Regions from separate parts of the Knoellia sp. p5-6-4 genome, predicted to be linked through region 2. Evidence: predicted binding sites of a transcription regulator. Region 2 holds the regulator's gene; the other holds the start of a gene.
What was found. The regulator HrcA, encoded in region 2, represses chaperone genes, less so after heat shock. The targets are predictions, from matches to a motif close to TTNGCACTCGNNNNNNNCGAGTGCNAA.

Region 1: groL (chaperonin GroEL) is a predicted target of HrcA. The motif match lies at 5,286-5,312, and genes of this name have one in related genera.

Annotation. Positions count from the first base shown of each region.
Region 1 covers NZ_JARGZF010000001.1:2,276,180-2,283,236, reverse strand. The annotation lists gene P2F65_RS11120 (ABC transporter permease) at 1-681, opposite strand, end outside; gene P2F65_RS11115 (ABC transporter ATP-binding protein) at 683-1,549, opposite strand; gene P2F65_RS11110 (alkaline phosphatase D family protein) at 1,709-3,391, opposite strand; gene groL (chaperonin GroEL) at 3,506-5,131, opposite strand; gene P2F65_RS11100 (glycoside hydrolase family 38 C-terminal domain-containing protein) at 5,711-7,057, opposite strand, start outside.
Region 2 covers NZ_JARGZF010000002.1:490,013-497,069, forward strand. The annotation lists gene P2F65_RS13810 (16S rRNA (uracil(1498)-N(3))-methyltransferase) at 1-478, opposite strand, end outside; gene dnaJ (molecular chaperone DnaJ) at 516-1,640, opposite strand; gene hrcA (heat-inducible transcriptional repressor HrcA) at 1,712-2,743, opposite strand; gene P2F65_RS13825 (DUF3097 domain-containing protein) at 2,903-3,781, shown strand; gene P2F65_RS13830 (DUF4870 domain-containing protein) at 3,925-4,521, shown strand; gene hemW (radical SAM family heme chaperone HemW) at 4,569-5,795, opposite strand; gene P2F65_RS13840 (ornithine cyclodeaminase family protein) at 5,874-6,830, shown strand; gene P2F65_RS13845 (tyrosine-protein phosphatase) at 6,840-7,057, shown strand, end outside.

The DNA.
Region 1 (7,057 bases), on a different contig from region 2:
GGTGCCCTCCTCGGCCGTCACCCAGACGTCGGTGAACTCGTCGCGGCCGCCGAAGTAGAGGGCCTGCGCCGTCCTGGTGTCGAAGAAGGCCAGGCTCGCGCCGACGGTGCCGCCCGAGCTGAACTCGGCGATGCCGACCAGGGTGGCCTCGACCTTCGGCTGGGCACCGCTGGTGACCAGCGTGACGGTGTCGCCGACCCGGTAGCCCGCCCGCTCGGCGGTGCCCTGGTCGAGCGCCACCTCGCCGGTCCGCAGGGGCCAACGGCCGGTGGTGATCGACGCGGGCTGTTCGCCCGACGCGGTCGGGGCGTCGTTGTGGTTCAGGCCCAGACCCGGGGCGCCCTGGCCGCCGATGAGCTTGCCCTCCTTGGAGACCACGAAGGTGGTGGGGTCACCGACGTTGCCGTCGGCGCGTGCGGCGCCCGGTGTGGCGGCGAGTTCGCGGACCAGCGAGCCCGGCACGGTCTTGGAGCTCGGGGGCTGCTCGATGTCACCGCTCACGGCCTCGGGACGCACGACCACGTCGCCGACCGTGTCGACGATGCCGTCGAAGGCCTTGCCCAGGGTGTCGGTGAAGATCAGCGACCCCGAGACGAACGAGACGCCGAGGACGATCGCGAAGGCGCTCATGAACAGCCGCAGCTTGCGACCGAGGAGGCTCTTCCAGCTGGCGTGCAGCACCTCAGGCCCCCGTCTCACCGTGGCTGTGCCCGGTGGCCGCTGCAACGCGTGCGTCGTGCGCGGCCCGTGCGTCGTGCGCCGCCCGTGCCGCGGCGCTGCCGGGGACGTGGCCCTTCTCGAAGCCCTTCATCCGCTCGAGCACCCGCTCGGCCGTGGGGTCGCGCATCTCGTCGACCACCCTGCCGTCGGCGAGGAAGACCACCCGGTCGGTGTGGCTGGCCGCGCCCGGGTCGTGGGTCACCATGACGATGGTCTGCCCGAACTCGTCGACGCTGCGCCGCAGGAAGCCGAGCACCTCGGCGCCGGACTGCGAGTCGAGGTTGCCGGTGGGCTCGTCGGCGAAGATGATCTCCGGCCGGCTCATGAGGGCGCGGGCGCAGGCGACCCGCTGCTGCTGCCCGCCGGACAGCTCGCTGGGCCGGTGCGACAGGCGGTCGCCGAGCCCGACGGTGTCGATGACGGTGGCGAACCACTCGGGGTCGGGCCTGCGCCCGGCGATGGCCAGCGGCAGGACGATGTTCTCCTGCGCCGTCAGGGTCGGCACGAGGTTGAAGGACTGGAAGACGAAGCCGATCCGGTCACGGCGCAGCGTGGTGAGCGCCTTGTCCTTGAGGGTGCCCAGCGAGATGTCGCCGATGAACACCTCGCCGTCCGAGGGCGCGTCGAGGCCGGCCGCGCAGTGCATCAAGGTCGACTTGCCGGAGCCCGAGGGCCCCATGATCGCGGTGAACTCCCCGCGCGCGATGTCGAGGCTGACGCGGTCGAGGGCCACGACCTCGGTCTCGCCGCGACCGTAGACCTTGGTGAGGCCCACGGTGCGGGCTGCCGGCGCAGTGGTGGTGTGCCGCGTCAGGGCGGCGGGGTTCATGGTCGTCATGCGAGAGCTCCCGGCTCAGTGGTGATGGTCAACAAGGGCAACGGTATGGAGGCCGTCACTCGCCTGCCTTCAGGTTTGACCCTGAGCGCACCCTGAGTGCACCCCTAGGCGGTGTACGGCCCGTCCACCGGTCGACGGACGGGCGACGCGCTACTGGATGACGACGCGCGACACCCGGCGCAGCTCGGGCGCGTCGAACGCCTCGCCCCTGACCACGCCGGTGTCCCAACGCAGGACCAGCCCCCGGCCCCGCACCTCGAGGGTGGCCAGGCTGTTGTCGAACCAGGGCCCCTCGGTGATCGTCCAGTTGAACGGCGCAGTGGGCACGCGGTCGGTGCGGGAGACGAGGAACTGCAACGGGCGGTTGAGGCCCCGGGCGAGCAGCGCCTGCGCCAGTCGCACCTTGCGGGGCAGCGGGTTGCGGATCGGGGAGCACACGGCCTGCACCACGCGGCTGGCGCCGGCACCGAGCTCCTCGTGGTCGATCTCGGTGACGTAGGAGTTGTGCACGTCGCCGGAGAGGAACGTGATGGTGCCGGGCGGCCGGCCCCGCTTGCCCCGGGCCACCTCGACCACCATGTCCAGCACCTTGGCGAACCCCTCCTGGAACGCGGCCCAGTGCTCGAGGTCGAGCGCCCGGCGGATGCGCTCCCCGTAGGGCTCGACCCGCTTGCCGAAGGCCCCCTCGGACATGGCCTCGTTGATCGCCTCGAGGTCATGGATCCCCTGCGCGAGGAGGAACGGCAGCGACGTGCCGATGAAGAGGTGGTCGACGTCGCCGTGCAGCTCCTTGTCGAGCCAGGCCATCTCGGCGTCGTCGAGGATGGAGCGGCGGTCGGGGTCGAGCACCCGCGCGGCCCGCGAGTCGACGACCACCAGCCGTGACTCGCCGAGGTTGCGGGAATAGCTCCAGCGGTAGGTGTCGGGGTGCTTGTCCACGCGCTCGGCCAGGGCGTCGAGCGTCTCGGTCAGGTCGAGCTCGTCCCCGCTCCCGGACTCGCGTTGCGCCACGACGAGCTGCCAGACCTCGTCCTCGGCAAGCGCCTCTGGCGAGAGGTTGCCGGCGTGCTGGTAGACCCAGTAGGACGCCAGGCCACCGACGATGCGCTGGTGCCACCAGGGCTTGGCGTTCATCTCGAAGTGCCACTGCCGCGAGGTGTTCCAGTCGTCGCGGATGTCGTGGTCGTCGAAGATCATCGCGCTCGGCAGCGTCGAGAGCAGCCACCGGTTGAGCGGGTCGCTCCACGCGAGCCGGTAGAGGTGGGCGTACTCGTCGTAGTCCTTGAGCTCCTCGTAGGGCGGCTCCTCGAGGCTGCGCCGGGAGGCGATGAACTCGCGCATCTCCTCGGAGGTCTCGTCCGCGTAGACCTGGTCGCCGAGGAAGCAGACGAGGTGGGGCCACTCCGTCGGGCTGGTCCGACTCAGGTGGTAGGCGTAGGCGCGCAGGGCGTCGACGCCGTTGCTGGCGTTGCCCTCCGCGTCGTGGGGCACGCTCGTGCGGCACGAACCGAACGCCATCCTCGTCGGGCGCGCCTTCACCAGGCAGTGGATGCGGCTCGGTGGCAGGCCGGGGAAGCGCGGCTCGGGCTCGGGCCAGACGACCTCGCCGTCGATGGCCACCTCGTACGTGCTCGACGAGCCGGGCTCGAGGCCGTCGAGCACCAGCAGCGCGTAGTGGTGCCCGTGCACCCCGAAGGTGGGCGCCGACCACTGGCGGCCGAAGGCCGACAGGGTCACGGTGGCGGCGTCGCGGGTCTGGACCCAGACCGTCGCACTCTCCTCACCGGCATACCGCAGCAGGGGGCCCAGCACGAGGGGTCCGGTGTCGTCCACCCGACAGTTCTACACGCACGGCCTGTGCAGGTGGGGACAAACGCCGAAGGGCGGCTCCCCGCCTGGGGAACCGCCCTCCGGTGTATGCCGTGTGGCTGGCTGTCGAGGCGAACCTCAGAAGCCCATGCCGCCCATCTCGTCGCCACCCGGCGCCATCGGAGCAGCCTTCTCGGGCTTGTCCGCGATGACGGCCTCGGTGGTGAGGAAGAGCGCCGCGATGGACGCCGCGTTCTGCAGCGCCGAGCGGGTGACCTTGGCCGGGTCGATGATGCCGGCGGCGATCAGGTCGACGTACTCGCCGGTCGCCGCGTTCAGGCCCCAGCCCGCGTCGAGGTGGGTGACCTTCTCCGCCACGACGCCGCCCTCGAGGCCGGCGTTGACGGCGATCTGCTTGAGCGGGGCCTCGGCCGCGACACGAACGATGTTCGCACCGGTGGCCTCGTCACCCTCGAGCTCGAGCTTCTCGAACGCAGCCTTGGTGGCCTGCAGCAGGGCCACGCCACCACCGGCGACGATGCCCTCCTCGACGGCAGCCTTGGCGTTGCGCACGGCGTCCTCGATGCGGTGCTTGCGCTCCTTGAGCTCGACCTCGGTCGCGGCGCCGGCCTTGATGACCGCGACACCGCCGGCCAGCTTGGCCAGGCGCTCCTGCAGCTTCTCGCGGTCGTAGTCGCTGTCCGACTTCTCGATCTCGGCGCGGATCTGGTTGACCCGGCCTTGGATCTGGTCCTGGTCGCCGGCGCCCTCGACGATCGTGGTCTCGTCCTTGGTGACGACGACCTTGCGGGCGCGGCCGAGCAGGTCGAGCTCGGCGGTGTCGAGCTTGAGGCCGACCTCCTCGGAGATGACCTGGCCACCGGTGAGGATGGCGATGTCGCCCAGCATGGCCTTGCGGCGGTCACCGAAGCCCGGGGCCTTGACGGCGACCGACTTGAAGGTGCCGCGGATCTTGTTGACCACGAGGGTGGACAGGGCCTCGCCCTCGACGTCCTCGGCGATGATCAGCAGCGGCTTGCCGGACTGCATGACCTTCTCCAGCAGCGGCAGCAGGTCCTTGATGCCGGAGATCTTGGAGTTGACCACGAGGACGTAGGGGTCCTCGAGGACAGCCTCCATGCGCTCGGTGTCGGTGACGAAGTAGTGGCTGATGTAGCCCTTGTCGAAGCGCATGCCCTCGGTGAGCTCGAGCTCGAGGCCGAAGGTGTTGGACTCCTCGACGGTGATGACGCCTTCCTTGCCGACCTTGTCCATGGCCTCGGCGATCATCTCGCCGATCTGGGGGTCAGCGGCGGAGATCGAGGCGGTGGAGGCGATCTGCTCCTTGGTCTCGACGTCCTTGGCCATCTCGAGGAGCTGGCTGGAGACGGCCTCGGTGGCCTTCTCGATGCCGCGCTTGAGGGCCATCGGGTTCGCGCCGGCCGCGACGTTGCGCAGGCCCTCGCGGACCAGCGCCTGGGCCAGCACGGTGGCGGTGGTGGTGCCGTCGCCCGCGACGTCATCCGTCTTCTTGGCGACCTCCTTCACCAGCTCGGCGCCGATCTTCTCGTACGGCTCCTCGAGCTCGATCTCCTTGGCGATGGAGACACCGTCGTTGGTGATCGTGGGGGCGCCCCACTTCTTCTCCAGGACGACGTTGCGGCCCTTCGGGCCGAGGGTGACCTTGACGGCGTCGGCGAGGGTGTTCATGCCCCGCTCGAGACCGCGGCGAGCCTCTTCATCAAAAGCGATGATCTTGGCCATTCGGGTGGTTCCTCCCACGCGAATCGTGTGTGGCGACCTCGCCGTGCCCGCGACGGACGACCCGGTTCGCGCGGCTCACGTCGCACACGTTCCCCGAGCCTCACTTTGAGGCCATGAATTGTCACTCTCATACCGAGAGTGCTAACGCCCATTATTGGCACTCGCCCCGGGAGAGTGCAAACGCCTCCCCAAGCCTTCCCCGGTATGCCGCCCGCGCGCCATCCCCCGCCCGTCCCGCAGCCGCGGCGCGAGATCCCACCTCTCGCACCTCGGGTCCCTCCAACGCGTGAGATCTGGGAACTCACCTGACGGGTCAGGGCTGCCTGTGGATGACGGCTGCGGGGCTCCTCGCCGGGCGACCACCACCGCACGGACCGGCAGCAGTGGCGGAACGACATCCAGCGCACGCGACTCCTCGAGTCCCTGAGGTGGCGGGTCGTCCGCATCACCAGTGCCGACCTCCGTGGCACCGGCCTGACCCGGTTGACTGCCGAGCTCAGGGGCCTCGTGGCGTCCCGCGAGATCCCACCTCTCACGCTAAGGCGCGGCCCAGGGCGCGAGAGGTGGGATCTCGCAGGGTCAGGTTCGGGGGAAGCGGAGGGTGACGACCTGGAACGGGCGCAGCGCGAGCGCGACGCCGCGCTCGCCCTCGTCCGCCACCCCGGGCGTCCCCAGGGCACGCTCGAGCAGGTCAACCGCATACGCGCCCTCGTGGGCGAAGCCGGCCCGCACCCGCGCGGCGCACCGCCGGCCCAGCCCTTCGTAGAGCCGCACGACCACGTCACCGGACCCGTCGTCGGCGAGCTTCACCGCCTCGACGTACACGCCCTCGCCCTCGATGCCCACCAGCGGCTCGACCGGCTCGCCGGACCCACGAACCGTGCGCACCGGCAGGTTGACCCGGTAGCCCTCACGGACCGCGTCACCGATCGACGCACCCGGCACGAGGCCGTAGCGCAGCCGGTGCACCCCGAGGTCGGCGACCGGGTCGGGGCTCTGCGGCGCCCGCAGCAGCGACAGGCGCACCTGCGTCGTGGTGCCACCGCCGTCGCGGTCGCGACGGGTGACGTCGTGGCCGTAGGTCGAGTCGTTGACGACGGCCGCACCGAACCCGGGCTCGCCGACGTGCACCCAGCGGTGGGCGCAGACCTCGAACTTCGCGGCGTCCCAGCTGGTGTTGGTGTGCGTCGGGCGGTGCACGTGGCCGAACTGCACCTCGGAGGTCGAGCGGTCCGCGGCCACGTCGAGGTCGAAGCCGGCCTTGAGGATCTGCTCGCGCTCACGCCAGTCGACCTCGGTGTCGACGTCGACCCGGGCCTCGCCCGCCGGCAGCGTCACGAGCTGGGTGACCACCGACTGACCGACCCGACGCATGACCTTGACGCCGCCCTCGACGGCCTCGACGGTCTCCGCGTCGGTGAGGTCGCGGACGACGTTGCGGTAGTAGGCATCGACATCCCAGGCGTCGAAGCGCACCGGGGTGTCGGGGTGGAGCTGCAGCAGGTTGCCGACCGACCCGGGGGCGAGCGCCTCCCGGCCGCTCGCCCGCTCGACCACCGACGTGAGCAGGCCCCGCGCGTCGACCCGCGCGGCCACCAGGCCGTTGTCGAGCACGAACCCGTCACCTTCGGCCCGCACCTCCACCGGTTCTGCCTGGACGACCGGCCCCGCGCCGAGCGCGGCAACCCCGGCCCGCTCGTGGGGGCTCGCGTTGAAGGCCACCTCAACGTCGCCCGCCCCGGCGAGCGCCTGCTGCGCCTCGCAGATGATTGCCTCGAGCTCCTCCGCGAGCGCGGCATACGTCTCCACGGCCTCGCGGTGCACCCACCCGATGGAGGAGCCGGGGAGGATGTCGTGGAACTGGTTGAGGAGCACGGCCTTCCAGATCCGGTCCAGGTCCGCAGACGGGTATGCCGCGCCAGTCCG
Region 2 (7,057 bases):
GCTGCGAGACGGGCTCGGCCACGACCGGCACCCTGCTGCGACGGGACTGCTTGGCAGCGGCGGTCACCACCGACTCCCACTTGCGCAGCGCCTTGGCCGCCCGGTCGCCGCGCCAGACCACGATGCTGCGCGCGGCCTGCCAGGGCACCACCTCGTCGACACCGAGCTCGGTGGCGGACTCGATGGCCTGGTCGTCGCGGTCGGCCTTGGCCAGGGCCTGCACCAGGACCAGCCGCAGGGCCGGCTCGGGTTCCTCCTCGACGGCGGTGACCTCGAGCTCGAGCTCATCCCTGCCGGCGGAGACCACCGAGGCCGTCACGCGCGTGCCCCGGCCGTCGGAGAGCAGCACCGAATCCCCCACGCCGATGCGGCGCACGGTGGCGGCGTGCCTGCCCTCCGGCCCGTCGAGCAGCACCGAGCCACCGGCCCGGGCGCCGGCGAGGCGTTCGGGCGCGACGAGGAACAGGGGCAGCGTCACGGCATACGGCCTGTCTGGTCTGGGGGCCGGCCGGCCCCTACTTGCCCTTCAGGGCGTCGCGGAGCTTGCCGAACAGGCCCTGGCCCGCCGGCGCGAGGTGGCCCTCGGGCCGCTCCTCGCCACGCAGGGCGGCGAACTGGCGCAGCAGCTCTTCCTGCTCGGCGTCGAGGCGGGTCGGCGTGATCACGTTGGCGTGCACGATGAGGTCGCCACGCCCGTTGCCGCGCAGGTGGGTCACGCCGAGCCCGCGCAGGGTCATGGCGTCACCGGCCTGGGTGCCGGGCCGGATCTCGAGCTCGTTGATGCCGTCGAAGGTGTCGAGCTTCGCCGTGGTGCCGAGGGCCGCGGCGGTCATGGGCAGCTCGATCGTGCAGTGCAGGTCGTCGCCGCGACGCTGGAAGGTCGGGTGCGGCCGGACCGCGATCTCGACGTAGAGGTCACCCGCCGGGCCACCGCCCTGGCCGACCTCGCCCTCACCGGTGAGCTGGATCCGGGTGCCCGTGTCGACACCGGCCGGCACCTTGATCTTCAGGGTGCGCCGGGTGCGCACGCGTCCGTCGCCAGAGCACTCGAAGCAGGGGCTGACGAGCACCTCGCCGTAGCCGTGGCAGGTCATGCACGGACGGCTGGTCATCACCTGGCCGAGGAAGGAGCGCTGCACCTGCTGGATCTCGCCGCGGCCGCCGCAGACGTCACAGGTGCGCCGGGACGTGCCGGGCTGCGCACCGTCGCCGTGGCAGGTCTCGCAGACCACGGCGGTCTCGAGGGCCAGCTCGCTCTCCGCGCCGAAGACGGCGTCGGCGAGGTCGATGTCGAGGCGGACGAGGGCGTCCTGGCCGCGGCGCTGGCGCGAGCGCGGCCCGCGCTGCGCCCCACCGGCGCCCGGACCGAAGAACGCGTCCATGATGTCGCTGAAGGAGAAGCCCTGCCCGAAGCTGGCGGCTCCCGTGGCGTAGGGGTCGGCACCCATGTCGTAGCTGCGCCGCTTCTCGGGGTCGCCGAGCACGTCGTAGGCCTGGGAGACCTTCTTGAACTGCTCCTCGGCCTCCGGCCCCGGGTTGACGTCCGGGTGGAGCTGGCGCGCCTTCCTGCGGTAGGCGCGCTTGATCTCCTCGGCCGTGGCGTCGCGGGAGACACCGAGGTCCTGGTAGTAGTCGTTCAACGAATGTCCTTCTCCGTCATGCTGTTTCGGGCAGTACGTGGTGGCGCGCGGCGATCACCGGGCCGCGCTGGTCATTGGGACAGGATGCGCGAGACGTAGGCCGCGACCGCGCGCACCGACGCCATCGTGGTCGGGTAGTCCATGCGGGTGGGCCCTACGACGCCCATGCCGGCGACGAGGTCGACGCCGGTGCCGTACTCGGTCGAGACCACCGACGTGGACTGCAGCCCGGCAAATGGGTTCTCGTGGCCGATGCGGACCGCGACCGCGTCCGGCCCGGTGTGGGCCTCCCCGAGCAGCTTCAGCAGCACGACGTGCTGCTCGAGGGCCTCGAGGACCGGGCCGATGCTGAGAGGGAAGTCCGTGCCGAACCGGGCCAGGTTGGCCGTGCCGGCCAGCACCACCCGCTCCTCGCGCTCCTCCACCAGGGCGTCCTCGAGCGAGCGCACCACGGCGCGGACCAGGTCGCGCTCGCCCGGCACGAACTGCCCGGGCAGCGCCTCCAGCGCGGCCGCGGCGTCGACCAGGCGCTTGCCGACGGCCTCGGCGTTGACCTTCCCGCGCACCCGCGCCAGCAGGTCCTCACCCTCGGCCGTCATGAGGTCGTGGTGCGACTCGAGCACCCGCTGCTCGACCCGGCCGGTGTTGACGATGAGCACGACCATCAGCCGCGAGGCGCCGATGGGCACCAGCTCCACGTGGCGGACGCTGGAGCGGGTCAGCGAGGGGTACTGCATCACGGCGACCTGACGGGTCAGCGAGGCCAGCAGCCGCACCGTGCGGTCGACGACGTCGTCGAGGTCGACCGCGCCCTCGAGGAACTGCGAGATGGCGGCACGCTCTGCCACGCTCAGCGGCTTCACGGCGCTCAGCCGGTCGACGAACAGCCGGTAGCCGGCGTCGGTGGGGATCCGCCCCGCGCTGGTGTGCGGCGCGGCGATGAGGCCCTCCTCCTCGAGGACGGCCATGTCGTTGCGCACGGTGGCAGCCGACACTCCGAGCTGGTGGCGCTCCAGCAGCGCCTTCGAACCAACGGGCTCGGACGTCTGGACGTAGTCCTGGACGATGGCCCGCAGCACGGCCAGACGGCGCTCCTCGCTCATGCAGTCCTCCCGTCTCGTCCTGGTGGTGGCGCAAAGGGGTCGGTGAGGGTGCTGGCACTCACACCTTTCGAGTGCCAAGTCTACGTCCAGTGACCCCGGTACGACGATTCCCGGCGTGCCCGCCACGACCGTCGCCCGCCGCCCGCATAGCCTTCCCCGGTGACCGACAGGTATGGCTCCGACGTGCTCTCCGGCGACTGGCGTGCCCCCAAGGGCGGACGCTCCCGCGAGGTCGAGGCCGAGACGGGCCTCGTGGTCGAGGACGTCGAGACCGGGTGGTGCGGGGCGGTCACCCGGGTCGAGAAGGCCGGCGGGATGCACGTGGTGCACCTCGAGGACCGGCGCGGCCGGTCCAAGGGCTTCCCGCTGGGCCCGGGCTTCCTCCTCGACGGACGCCCCGTGGTGCTGACCCCGCCCAAGGCGGCCGCGCGCGCACAGGTGGCGGCGGCCAGGCAGGCCGCCTCCCGCACCGCCAGCGGCTCGCGCGCGGTCCACGACGCCAAGGCCAGGGTGGCCAGCGGGTCGCGCATCTTCGTCGAGGGCCGGCATGACGCCGAGCTCGTCGAGCGCGTCTGGGGTGACGACCTGCGCATCGAGGGCGTGGTCGTGGAGATGCTCGACGGCGTCGACGACCTCGAGGCGGCCATCCGGGACTTCCAGCCCGGCCCGGGCAGGCGCATGGGCGTGCTCGTCGACCACCTCGTCCCCGGCACCAAGGAGCACAAGGTGGTGGAGGCGGCCCAGCGCCTCCGGCCGTATGCCGCGCACGTCAGGGTCCTGGGCCACCCGTACGTCGACGTGTGGCAGTCGGTGCGGCCCGAGCGGCTGGGACTGCAGGCCTGGCCGGTGATCCCCCGCGGCACGTCGTGGAAGCACGGCATCTGCGCCCACCTCGGGTGGCCGCACGAGAGCCAGGCGGACATCGCCCGGGCGTGGAAGCAGATCCTCGGCACGGTGCGCAGCTACGCCGACCTCGAGCCCACCCTGCTCGCCAGCGTCGAGGAGCTGATCGACTTCGTCACCGCGCCCGGTCACTAGTCGCCCCGGGGTCCGGGCACGAGGTCGTCCCGGGCGCGCTGCTCAGGGGTTACCCGGACCGTGCCCTGAGCGCACCCCGAAAGGGGGTTCGGCACCCCGCTGTGTGCGGTTGACTGGCACCAAGACCACAAGGAGAGACGCAGATGAGCGAGAACACGTCGTCCACGCCGGAGCCGCAGGCCCCGCAGGGACAGCCCTCCCAGCCGGCGGCGCCGGGCGAGTCCCAGTCGCCGTCCCCGGAGCTGCCCGCGCCGCCGTACGGTCAGACGCAGGAGCAGCCGTACCAGCAGGCGCAGGAGCAGCCGTACCAGCAGGCGCAGGAGCAGCCGTACCAGCAGGCGCAGGAGCAGCCGTACCAGCAGGGCTACGAGCAGCCGTATGCCGCGGCCGGTCCAGCACCGCTCTCGCCGACCGACGAGCGCAACTGGTCGATCGCGGCGCACCTGTCGCCCTTCCTCGCCTCGTTCGTCGGGCTGCCGTTCCTCGGGCCGCTGGTGATCTACCTGATCTTCCGCGACCGCGGACCCTTCATCCGCCACCACGCCGCGCAGGCGCTGAACTTCCAGATCATCGTGGCCATCGGCATCCTCATCTCGGTCCCGCTGATGTTCGTGCTCGTCGGGTTCATCACGGCCGGCATCATCGCCGTCGCCGCGATCGTCTTCCAGATCGTCGCGGCCGTGGAGGCCAACAACGGGAAGTGGTACCGCTACCCCCTGACGCCCGACTGGGTGAAGTAGCCGGGCCTACCGGACGGGCCGCTGCCTTGGCGGCAGCCGTCCGCGGCTCAGCGCAGGCCGAGCAGGCGGCGCACCACGGTGTCGGCGAGCAGCCGGCCCCGACGGGTCAGCACCGCCGCTCGGTCGCGCACGGCCGCCGTCCCGTCGAGCAGGCCGTCGGCGATGAGCTCTGCCACCGCCTGCCGGCCCTCCTCGCGCAGGCCGGCCAGCGGCAGCCCGCCGGCGAGCCGCACGCCGAGGAGCACATGCTCGTCGTAGCGCTGCTCCTCCGTCAGCGTCTCCCGGCCGGCAGCCGGGCTCGCACCGGACGCCAGCCGGCCGGCATACGCGTTGGGGTGCTTGACGTTCCACCACCGGACGCCGCCCACGTGGCTGTGGGCACCGGGACCGACACCCCACCAGTTGCCGTCAGCCCAGTAGCCCTCGTTGTGGCGGCACCGGGCGGCCGGTGTCCGCGCCCAGTTGCTCACCTCGTACCAGTCGTAGCCGGCGGCGGCGAGCAGCTCGTCGGCGAGCTCGTACTTGGCCGCCTCGTCGTCGTCCTCGGGGGCCGGCACCTGGCCGCGGCGCACCTGGGCTGCGAGCTTGGTGCCCTCCTCGACCACGAGCGCGTAGGCGGAGACGTGGTCGGGGTCGAGGGCGACGGCCGCCTCGAGGCTGGCCCGCCAGTCCGCGAGGCTCTCCCCCGGCGTGCCGTAGATGAGGTCGACGCTGGTCTGCAGGCCCGCCGCCTTCGCGGCCTCGACGGCCCGGGCGACGTTGGCCGGCTCGTGGGTGCGCTCGAGCACCTTCAGCACGTGGGGCACCGCCGACTGCATGCCGACCGACACGCGCGTGAACCCGCCCTCGGCCAGCCGCTGCAACGCCTCCGGCGTCACCGAGTCGGGGTTGGCCTCGGTGGTGACCTCGGCGTCGCGGGCCAGCCCGAAGACCTCCCGCACGCCGTCGAGCATGCGCACGAGGTCGTCGGCGGCGAGCATGGTCGGCGTCCCTCCACCGACGAACACCGTCTCGACGGGCGGGGCCCCCTCGAGCACCCCACCGGCGAACCCCAGCTCGCGCAGCGCCGCGTCGGCGAACGTGTCGACGCTGGCGCCGTCGGCCCCGAGCTCGGTCAGTGTGTAGGTGTTGAAGTCGCAGTAGCCGCAACGCACCGTGCAGAACGGCACGTGCAGGTAGATGCCGAAGGGGCGGGCCGGCAGGGTGGCCAGGGCCGCCCCCGGGAGGCGTCCGTCGGGCGGCGCGGGGTCGCCCTCGGGCAGCGTGCTCGGCATGGGTCCATTCTCTCAGCCGGGAGGTGGTGCTCCGCCACGGCGGGCGGGGACGAGGCGGGCGTCGGTAGGTTGGCGCCCGTGCTGGTCCTGACCGATGACGACGTCCGCCGGCTGCTGCCGCCTCCGGCGGAGTGCGTCGAGCTCGCCGCCGCAGCGCTCACCGCCCTGGCCGACGGCCGGGCCGAGGCGCCGCCCAAGCCGGCCGTGCACACCCTTCCCGGCAGCTTCGCCAACGCGATGCCCGCCGCCTGGCCGGAACGAGGGCTGCTGGGCTGCAAGTGGATCAGCATCTTCCCCGACAACCCGGCCCGCGGGCTGCCGACGGCGTCCGGCGTCATGGTCGTCAACGACGGCGAGACCGGCCTGCCCGTGTGCGTCATGCCGGCCGCCGAGCTGACCGCTGCCCGCACCGCCGCCGTCAGCGGGGCCTGCGTGCGCCACCTGGCGCCGCCACGGCCCGGCCACGTGGCCATCACCGGCGCCGGGGTGCAGGCCCGCTCGCACCTGCGCGTGCTCGAGGCCCTCGGGTGGCACGACGTGGTGGTGTGGGCCCGACGGACGGAGGCCCTCGACGCCCTGGCGGCGTGGGCGGCCGAGGAGACACCCTCCGTGCGGCTGCGGAGGGCGCCCGAGCCGGCCGGGGCCGTGCGGGGAGCCGCCGTCGTCGTGACCGCCCTGTCGATCGGGCTCACCGGCGCCGAGCTGGACCCGGAGTGGGTGCGCGACGACGCCCTGCTGCTGCCGCTCGACTACGCCAGCTCGGTTGGCCCGGCCCTCGCGGCGACCGCCCTGCTCGCGGCCGACGACGTCGTGCAGTTCGAGGCCGTGCGGAGCCAGCGGAAGCTGGGCGACTACCCGTCGCCCACGACGTGGACCGGTGCGCTGCTCGCAGCGGACACGCGGGACAGGCCCACCGGCCGCGTCGTGTGCCAAAACCTCGGCAACGGCGTGAGCGACCTCGTCGTGGCCGACGCCGTCTGGCGCGCCGCCTGCGACGCGGGAGCCGGGCAGGTGGTTGACGGCGCCTCCACGTAAGGTCTGGACGTGAGCATCGGCTGGGTGGACCTCGACGGCGTCGTGAACATGCGAGATGTCGGGGGTCTGCCCACCACCGACGGGCGCACCGTGCGCACCGGCCGCCTGCTTCGCTCCGACAACCTCCAGGACCTGACCGAGCGCGACGTGCGGCGGCTGATCGACGACTTCGGGGTCACCGACATCGTCGACCTGCGCAGCAACGTGGAGTACCACACCGAGGGACC